DNA from 3 places in the Pseudomonas sp. VMV1 genome. Region 2 is predicted to be linked to each of the others. Evidence: riboswitches for the same ligand, from Rfam matches in the RefSeq annotation. Region 2 holds a riboswitch; each other region holds the start of a gene.
What was found. A riboswitch is a leader RNA that binds a small molecule or an ion and turns the genes downstream of it on or off. The one in region 2 is predicted to bind cobalamin.
Positions count from the first base shown of each region.

Region 1 (2,250 bases), on a different contig from region 2:
GCGAGGGCGCATAAGGCCTCCTCTTCCAGTCGGCTTTCCACCGTGGCCAGGGCCGTCAGGGCGGTGATTTCGCACTCGGCTTCCTGCAACACCGACTGCGCCAGTTCGGCGAGTTCGTCCAGCGAGCAGCCCCGCCGGCAGCCCACGCCCAGGACCCGTTTCATGGGTGTGACGCGCCCTGACGGCGAAACAGCCAACTGCAGGCCAGTCCCAGCAACAACCAGAATGGCAGATTGCTCGCCAGCACGGCGATCTGGAAGTGCCGCTGCAGCTCGTGCGGTGCCAGGCTGGAATGCTCGATGGGCTGGGGCGCACCTAGCACATGCGGCAATACCAGCAGACCCAGAGCGATGATCTTGTAGCCGGGATGGCGGGCGAAGACCAGCAGGGCGAGGGCGGACGCGGTGGCCCCAGCGGTGCCGATCCACCAGGTTTGCCTTAGGGTCAGGTCGGCTGCGGCGGTCCCTGGCAGTTCCGGTGGCAGGCCGAGGCTGGGCGCGAGGCAGAAGGTGGCATAGCCAGCCAGTCCCCACAGCAGGCCCTGGTAGGTTCGGTGCGGCGTGCGCAGATTGAACAGGCCCGCCAGGACCAGGCCGAAGCCCACAGCCACCACCAGGTTGCCGCCAAAGGTGGCCAGGGTGCGTGGCCAGCCGTCTTCCGGCGACCAGGCTTCTGCGTCGTGCTCATGCTGCTCCGTCATGACCGGTGCCTCGACCTGTACCTCATAGGTTTCCGCCTGAAGGATGAGCGGGGTCAGCCAGAGGCTCTGCAGGACGCTCAGCAGAAGGGCGGCGAGCAGGCCGGCCACGCCGGCACTGAAGGCGATACGCTGAAACATGCCGATCTCCTCTTAGTGGCAGGGGAAGCCTTCGCTGTGGCGGGTGTCGTGGGCGCCGTTGTGCAGGGCCTCGACATGGGAAAAGCCGGCCAGGAACACCAGGCCCAGGCCAAACAGGCAGGCGAGCAGGGTGGCCGTCAGGCGTTGGGTGCGAGTACTGGTCTGGGGCAGGGCGGTGGTGGAGCGGGCAGCGGTCATGACGAGGCCTCGGAGTCGAAGCGGCAGGGACGCGCCTAGGCAGCGGGCCGCTAGGCAGCCGCCGTCCAGCACGACCGCCCACCGCGGGTTGCTTGAAGGCGACAGGCCGGTCTCCGGACTCACGAGGGTCTTGTGGGGGCGGGCTGGCTGCGCTCGGCCCGGCGTTGTCGAATCCTTCTCCGCAAGGCTCATCTACACCTGGTAAATGACGCTTGCTACGAAGGTTTCGTCTTGCCGTGCGCGGGCTCGCTCAAGATCGCATTCCCGTACGACTACCAGGATCGCCTTCCCCAAGCTTGCCGGCCGGGTGGCATCGTGATCCTGCGCTCGTCTACCGTTGCGGGGGCAGTGCCGGACTTGGACCGGCTTCCCGTTTCACCGCGACCCATGGCGGAGTCGCGACACCTGAAGCAGGGGCGAGCAGACCACGCGGGTCGTCCGACGGTCAAGCCTGTTCGATTGACACCCCGGCGGGGCACTCGTAGCCTGTCGGGCTTCGAGGTGCTCTTGTCCGCAAGAGCTTGAAAGGGAACGCGGTGCGACACCGCGGCTGCCCCCGCAACTGTAAGCGGCATCTTCAGCCTCTCCACAGAGCCTGTGCATAATGTGCTGCGCGTCGGCCAAACTGCGTTGAAGATGCTTTTGGAATGCTCATTTACCAATCGTAAACTCGAGCGCGAGTCCGATCCGCTTCCTTAAGCATCTTCGCCTTGTTTGACTCTAGCTCGCGAAATCATGAACAAGCTCTAAGGCCACTGCTCACGCGGGAAGGCCGGAGTCGGGCGCCGTGAGCCAGGAGACCTGCCTCGCTAGTTTTCCATACGCAACCGGGCGGGGTGATCCGGGCTGCCACCAGGACCTCGTCAGCGTGCGAGCGTCCGGCATGCCTGCCCGCCTTTTCTCGCATTTCACCTAAGGGCAGCCCATGAAAACCCTGGCCAAGACTCCCGTCACCATCGTCACCGGCTTCCTCGGCTCCGGCAAGACCACCCTGTTGCGCCACATGCTCGACCATGCCGAAGGCCGCCGCATCGCGGTGATCGTCAATGAATTCGGCGAACTGGGCATCGACGGGGAGATCCTCCGTCAGTGCAGCATCGGCTGCACCGAAGAAGAAGCCCAGGGTCGGGTCTTCGAACTGGCCAACGGCTGCCTCTGCTGCACCGTGCAGGAAGAATTCTTCCCGGTCATGAAGGAGCTGGTGGCGCGTCGTG
Region 1 is NZ_JBXGSE010000005.1:292,657-294,906, reverse strand. Features, by position in the region: gene ACUCV0_RS17565 (cobalamin biosynthesis protein) at 1-164, opposite strand, end outside; gene ACUCV0_RS17560 (CbtA family protein) at 161-838, opposite strand; gene ACUCV0_RS17555 (CbtB domain-containing protein) at 851-1,036, opposite strand; cobalamin riboswitch at 1,124-1,460, opposite strand; cobalamin riboswitch at 1,519-1,859, shown strand; gene cobW (cobalamin biosynthesis protein CobW) at 1,962-2,250, shown strand, end outside.
Region 1: linked by a shared signal. The riboswitch ahead of ACUCV0_RS17555 (CbtB domain-containing protein) and the one ahead of ACUCV0_RS20370 (ABC transporter substrate-binding protein) in region 2 are both predicted to bind cobalamin.

Region 2 (2,250 bases):
TCATGGCACCGGTGGTGCGCCGCGCCCTGGACCAGGCCCAGGACGTACTCGGCTACGCGACCTACGTGCAGATGGCCGGCCCCTTGCGTCCGGATCAGTTGGCCCATGCCAGCGACAACCGTGAAGAATTGCAGCGTGCCCGCCATGCCTTCGAGCTGGCTGCCAGCGGGCGCCAGGTAGTCATGGTGTCGTCCGGCGATCCGGGTGTATTCGCCATGGCCGCCGCGGTACTGGAGGTGCTGGAAGGCGCCGATGACCCGCGCTGGGCGGCGGTGGAGCTGGAGATCCTGCCGGGCATCACCGCGGCCATGGCCAGCGCCGCCCTGGCCGGGGCGCCCCTGGGCCACGACTTCTGCCTGATCTCCCTGTCCGACAACCTCAAGCCCTGGGCGGTGATCGAGCAGCGCCTGCGCCAGGCCGCGGCAGCGGACCTGGCCATGGCCTTCTACAACCCCATCTCCAAGGCTCGCCCGCACCAGTTGGAGCGCGCGCTGGACGTGCTGCGCAGCTGCCGTACGGCGACCACCCCGGTGATCCTCGGCCGTGATGTCGGCCGGCCCGGCGGGGGGCTCGAATACACCAGCCTCGGCGCCCTGCGCAGTGACATGGTGGATTCACGCACCCTGGTGATCCTCGGCTCCAGCCATACCCGGCGCTTTCCGCGGGCCGATGGCGGCGAATGGGTCTATACGCCGCGCTGGTACGATCCGGAATTGTTATAAAGTAACATTTAATGCTTGAATCCTGGTCGCCGCTGGCCCACCCTCGGCGACCCTTCCTATTCCCTGGCGGGAAGCCGGTGAGAGTCCGGCGCGGTCGCGCCACTGTGAGCTTCGAAAGAAGCGAGCCAGACCTCGCCAGGGAACATCCATCATCCACAAGGGACGCGTCATCCCAAGGAGAGTCCATGCTTCGCCGTCTTTCACCGCTGCTCGCCGCCGGCCTGTTGTCCGTTTCCGCCCTTAGCGCCCAGGCCGCCACGACCTATCCGCTGACCATCCACAACTGCGGCCGTGACCTGGTCTTCGAGCGCGCGCCCCAGCGCCTGGTCAGTCTGGGCCAGGCCAGTACCGAGTTGCTCTTGCGCCTGGGCGTGGGCTCGCGCCTGGTGGGTACCGGGGTCTGGTTCGGCGGCCTGCCGAAAGACCTGCAGGAGGAGGGCAAGGGCATTCCGCGCCTGGCCGACAACGCTCCCAGCTTCGAAGCCGTGGTCGGTACCCGGCCGGACCTGGTGGCGGCGCAGTACACCTATCACGTCGGACCCGGCGGCGAGGTGGCGGACTTCCCCCGCTTCGCCAAGCTGGGCATCGCCGCCTATGTGGCGCCCAGCGATTGCGAGGGCAAGGCGGTGACTGCTGATTCCAACAGCGACGGCAGCCGCAGCGCGCCCTTCGACATGAACCTGGTGACCCGCGAGGCCCGGGAACTGGCGGCCATTCTCGATGTGCAGCCGGCTGGCAAGCAGTTGGTTGCCGAGCTGGATCACCGCATCGCCGCCGCTGGCGAGCAGGCCAAGGCGGCCGGGGTCCAGGGGCGTTCGGTGCTGTTCTGGTTTTCCAGTCCGCGCCTGGAAGGCGATCCCTGGGTCGCTGGCAACCTGGGCGCACCGGCCTGGATCGCCCGGTCCCTGGGCCTGCGCAACGTGGTCGACAGCGCCGAGGAATGGCCAGCGGTGAGCTGGGAACGTATCGCCAGTCTGGACCCTGACTATATCGTCGTGGCGCGCATGGACCGCCGTCTCTATCCCGCCGATGACGTCGACAAGAAGCTGGCCTTCCTGCGCAGCGACCCCCTGACCCGCGAATTGCGCGCGGTGCGCGAGAACCACCTGCTGGTGGTGGACGCCCCGACCCTCAATCCCTCGCTGCGGGTGGTGGACAGCGTCGAGACTCTGGCCGCCGACCTGGCCAAGCCGCAACCATGAGCCTGCCCCTGGCAGCCGAAGGGGCCCGGCCCTGGCGCTGGCTGCTGGGCCTGGCCGCCGTGCTGGCGCTGGCGGCGAGCGTGGTGCTGGCCGCTTCCTTCGGCGAGATGCCCATCGCGCCTCTGACCAGCCTGCAGGCCATCGCCAACGGCCTCGGCCTGGGGCCCTATCCGGTGGAGCGTATCGTCCAGGGCATCGTCTGGGAGTACCGCCTCAGTCGTGCCCTGGTGGCGGCCTGCTGTGGCGCGGGCCTGGCGGTCTCCGGCGCCATTCTCCAGGCGCTGCTGCGCAACGCCCTGGCCGAACCCTATGTGCTGGGGCTGTCG
Region 2 is NZ_JBXGSE010000008.1:35,277-37,526, reverse strand. Features, by position in the region: gene cobJ (precorrin-3B C(17)-methyltransferase) at 1-722, shown strand, start outside; cobalamin riboswitch at 729-876, shown strand; gene ACUCV0_RS20370 (ABC transporter substrate-binding protein) at 908-1,924, shown strand; gene ACUCV0_RS20365 (FecCD family ABC transporter permease) at 1,921-2,250, shown strand, end outside.

Region 3 (2,250 bases), on a different contig from region 2:
CCGGTACGCCGAAGCGCTCGGCCAGGTCCGCCGCCGACGGCTGCCCGTCGAACAGCCCCATGACGCCTTCGATGAGGATGAGGTCCGCCTCCGCCGCCGCTTCCCACAACAGGCGCCGACTCTCGGCCTCGCCGATCATCCACAGATCGAGCTGGTAGACCGGGGCGCCACTGGCACGGGCGAGGATCATCGGATCGAGAAAATCCGGGCCGCACTTGAACACCCGCACCCGCCGCCCCCGGCGTGCATGCAACCGGGCCAGGGCGGCGGTGACGCTGGTCTTGCCCTGACCGGAGGCCGGGGCGGCGATCAGCAGCGCCGGGCAGTGCCGCGGTTCGCCTACCATTCGATGCCCTGCTGGGCGCGGACGCCGGCCTGGAAGGCATGCTTGACCAGACTCATGTCGGTCACGGTGTCGGCGGCTTCGATCAGGGCGGGCGGCGCGCCGCGGCCAGTCACCACCACATGCTGGTGCGCCGGACGCCCGGCGAGATCGGCCAGCACCTGGTCGACCTCCAGATAGCCATGCTTGAAGGCGATGTTGAGTTCGTCCAGCAGCACCAGGCCGATGGCCGGATCGCGCAAGAGCTCCACTGCCACCGCCCAGGCCGCGGCCGCCGACTGCAGGTCGCGGGCACGATCCTGGGTGTCCCAGGTGAAGCCCTCGCCCATGACGTGGTAACGCACCTCGTCGGGGAAGCGCCTGAAGAAGAGTTGCTCGCCGGTGTCGCGGCGGCCCTTGATGAATTGCACCACGCCGACCTGCATGCCGTGGCCGAGGGCGCGTGCCGCCATGCCGAAGGCGGAGCTGCTCTTGCCCTTGCCGATGCCGGTGTGCACCAGCAGCAGGCCGCGTTCGTCCTGGGCGTCGGCGATCCGGGCGTCGATCACCGCCTTCTTGCGCACCATGCGCGCGCGATGGCGCTCGTCGCGCTCGGGGCTGTTCGAATCAGGGGTGTCGGTCATGGCGGTTCTCCGGGTGCGGGCGCGACGGAGAAACGGGCAGAGACGCCGCCCGCGCAAGGCAGGTGGCGACGCCGCACGACGCCCTCCGCATCGCCGAGATGAACGCAAGCGTGGCCGGTCTCCGGGCTGGTGAGTCGATACCCTCGGGCACCCGCTGCGCCCCTTCCCGGCCGGGGCCAGTGGGTCTCGCGCAGCTGCTACTCAACTACCGTTGCGGGGGCAGCGCCGGCTCGACCGGCTTCCCTGTTTCACCCCGACTCAAACGGGGCACCACGTGCAAGGGCGCAGGGTACGGACTACCCGAGAGAGCGTCAATCGATCGCGCGGGCCGAACTCGGCGCCCGGCGGCCGGGTCCACCCTTAGCACCCCACCGCCAGGAGATAGCCATGACCGAATCCTCCCTCGCTGCCTGCATCAAGGCCTGCCTCGACTGCGCGGCCGCGTGCGAAACCTGCGCCAGCGCCTGTCTGGGTGAAGCCAATCTGGACATGATGCGCGATTGCGTCCGCCTGGATCGTGACTGCGCCGACGCCTGCCGGCTGGCCGCCACCTTCATGCAGCGCGGCAGCGATCGCCTGGCCGAAGCCTGTGCCCTCTGCGTGGCGACCTGCCGCGCCTGCGCCGCCGAATGCGGCAAGCACAAGGCCGACCACTGCCAGGCTTGCGCCCAGGCCTGTGAAGCCTGCGCCGCTGCCTGCGCAGCCATGGCCGCCTGAGCCCCTTACCGCGTTGATACCCGCCCGATCCGGTCCGGCCGCTGACGCAGCGCCGGATGCAGGGCGGTGCCCAGGCCCGGTGCGGTTGGCGGTAGCAGCCAGCCCTGCTCCAGTACCGGTAGCTCGGTGACCAGCTCACGATAGAAGCCCGCCAGATAGGCTCGCACCACTTCCTGAAAGATGGCATTGGCTGAGGCCAACCCCAGATGCAGCGAGGCCATCAGCACCACCGGTCCGGTGCAATCGTGCGGGGCGATGGGCTTCTGATAGGCCTCGGCCAAGGTGGCGATCTTGCGTGCCTCGCTCAGCCCACCGCACCAGGACAGGTCCACCATCACATAGTCCAGCGCATCGGCCGCCAGCAGATCGCGGAAGGCACCGCGCATCGCCAGGGTCTCGCTGCCGCAGACCGGAATGCCCGCCAGTCGCCGGAAATCCGCCAACCCCTGAACGTGATCCATCTTGATCGGATCTTCCGCCCAGAAGATGTTGTAGTCCTTGAGTGCTCGGGCGATCTGCAGGGCGCAGGTTGGATTCCACAAGGAATGGAATTCGCACATCACCTCG
Region 3 is NZ_JBXGSE010000001.1:508,305-510,554, reverse strand. Features, by position in the region: gene ACUCV0_RS02305 (cobyrinic acid a,c-diamide synthase CobB) at 1-346, opposite strand, end outside; gene cobO (cob(I)yrinic acid a,c-diamide adenosyltransferase) at 340-966, opposite strand; cobalamin riboswitch at 1,062-1,256, opposite strand; gene ACUCV0_RS02295 (four-helix bundle copper-binding protein) at 1,354-1,683, shown strand; gene ACUCV0_RS02290 (mandelate racemase/muconate lactonizing enzyme family protein) at 1,689-2,250, opposite strand, start outside.
Region 3: linked by a shared signal. The riboswitch ahead of cobO (cob(I)yrinic acid a,c-diamide adenosyltransferase) and the one ahead of ACUCV0_RS20370 (ABC transporter substrate-binding protein) in region 2 are both predicted to bind cobalamin.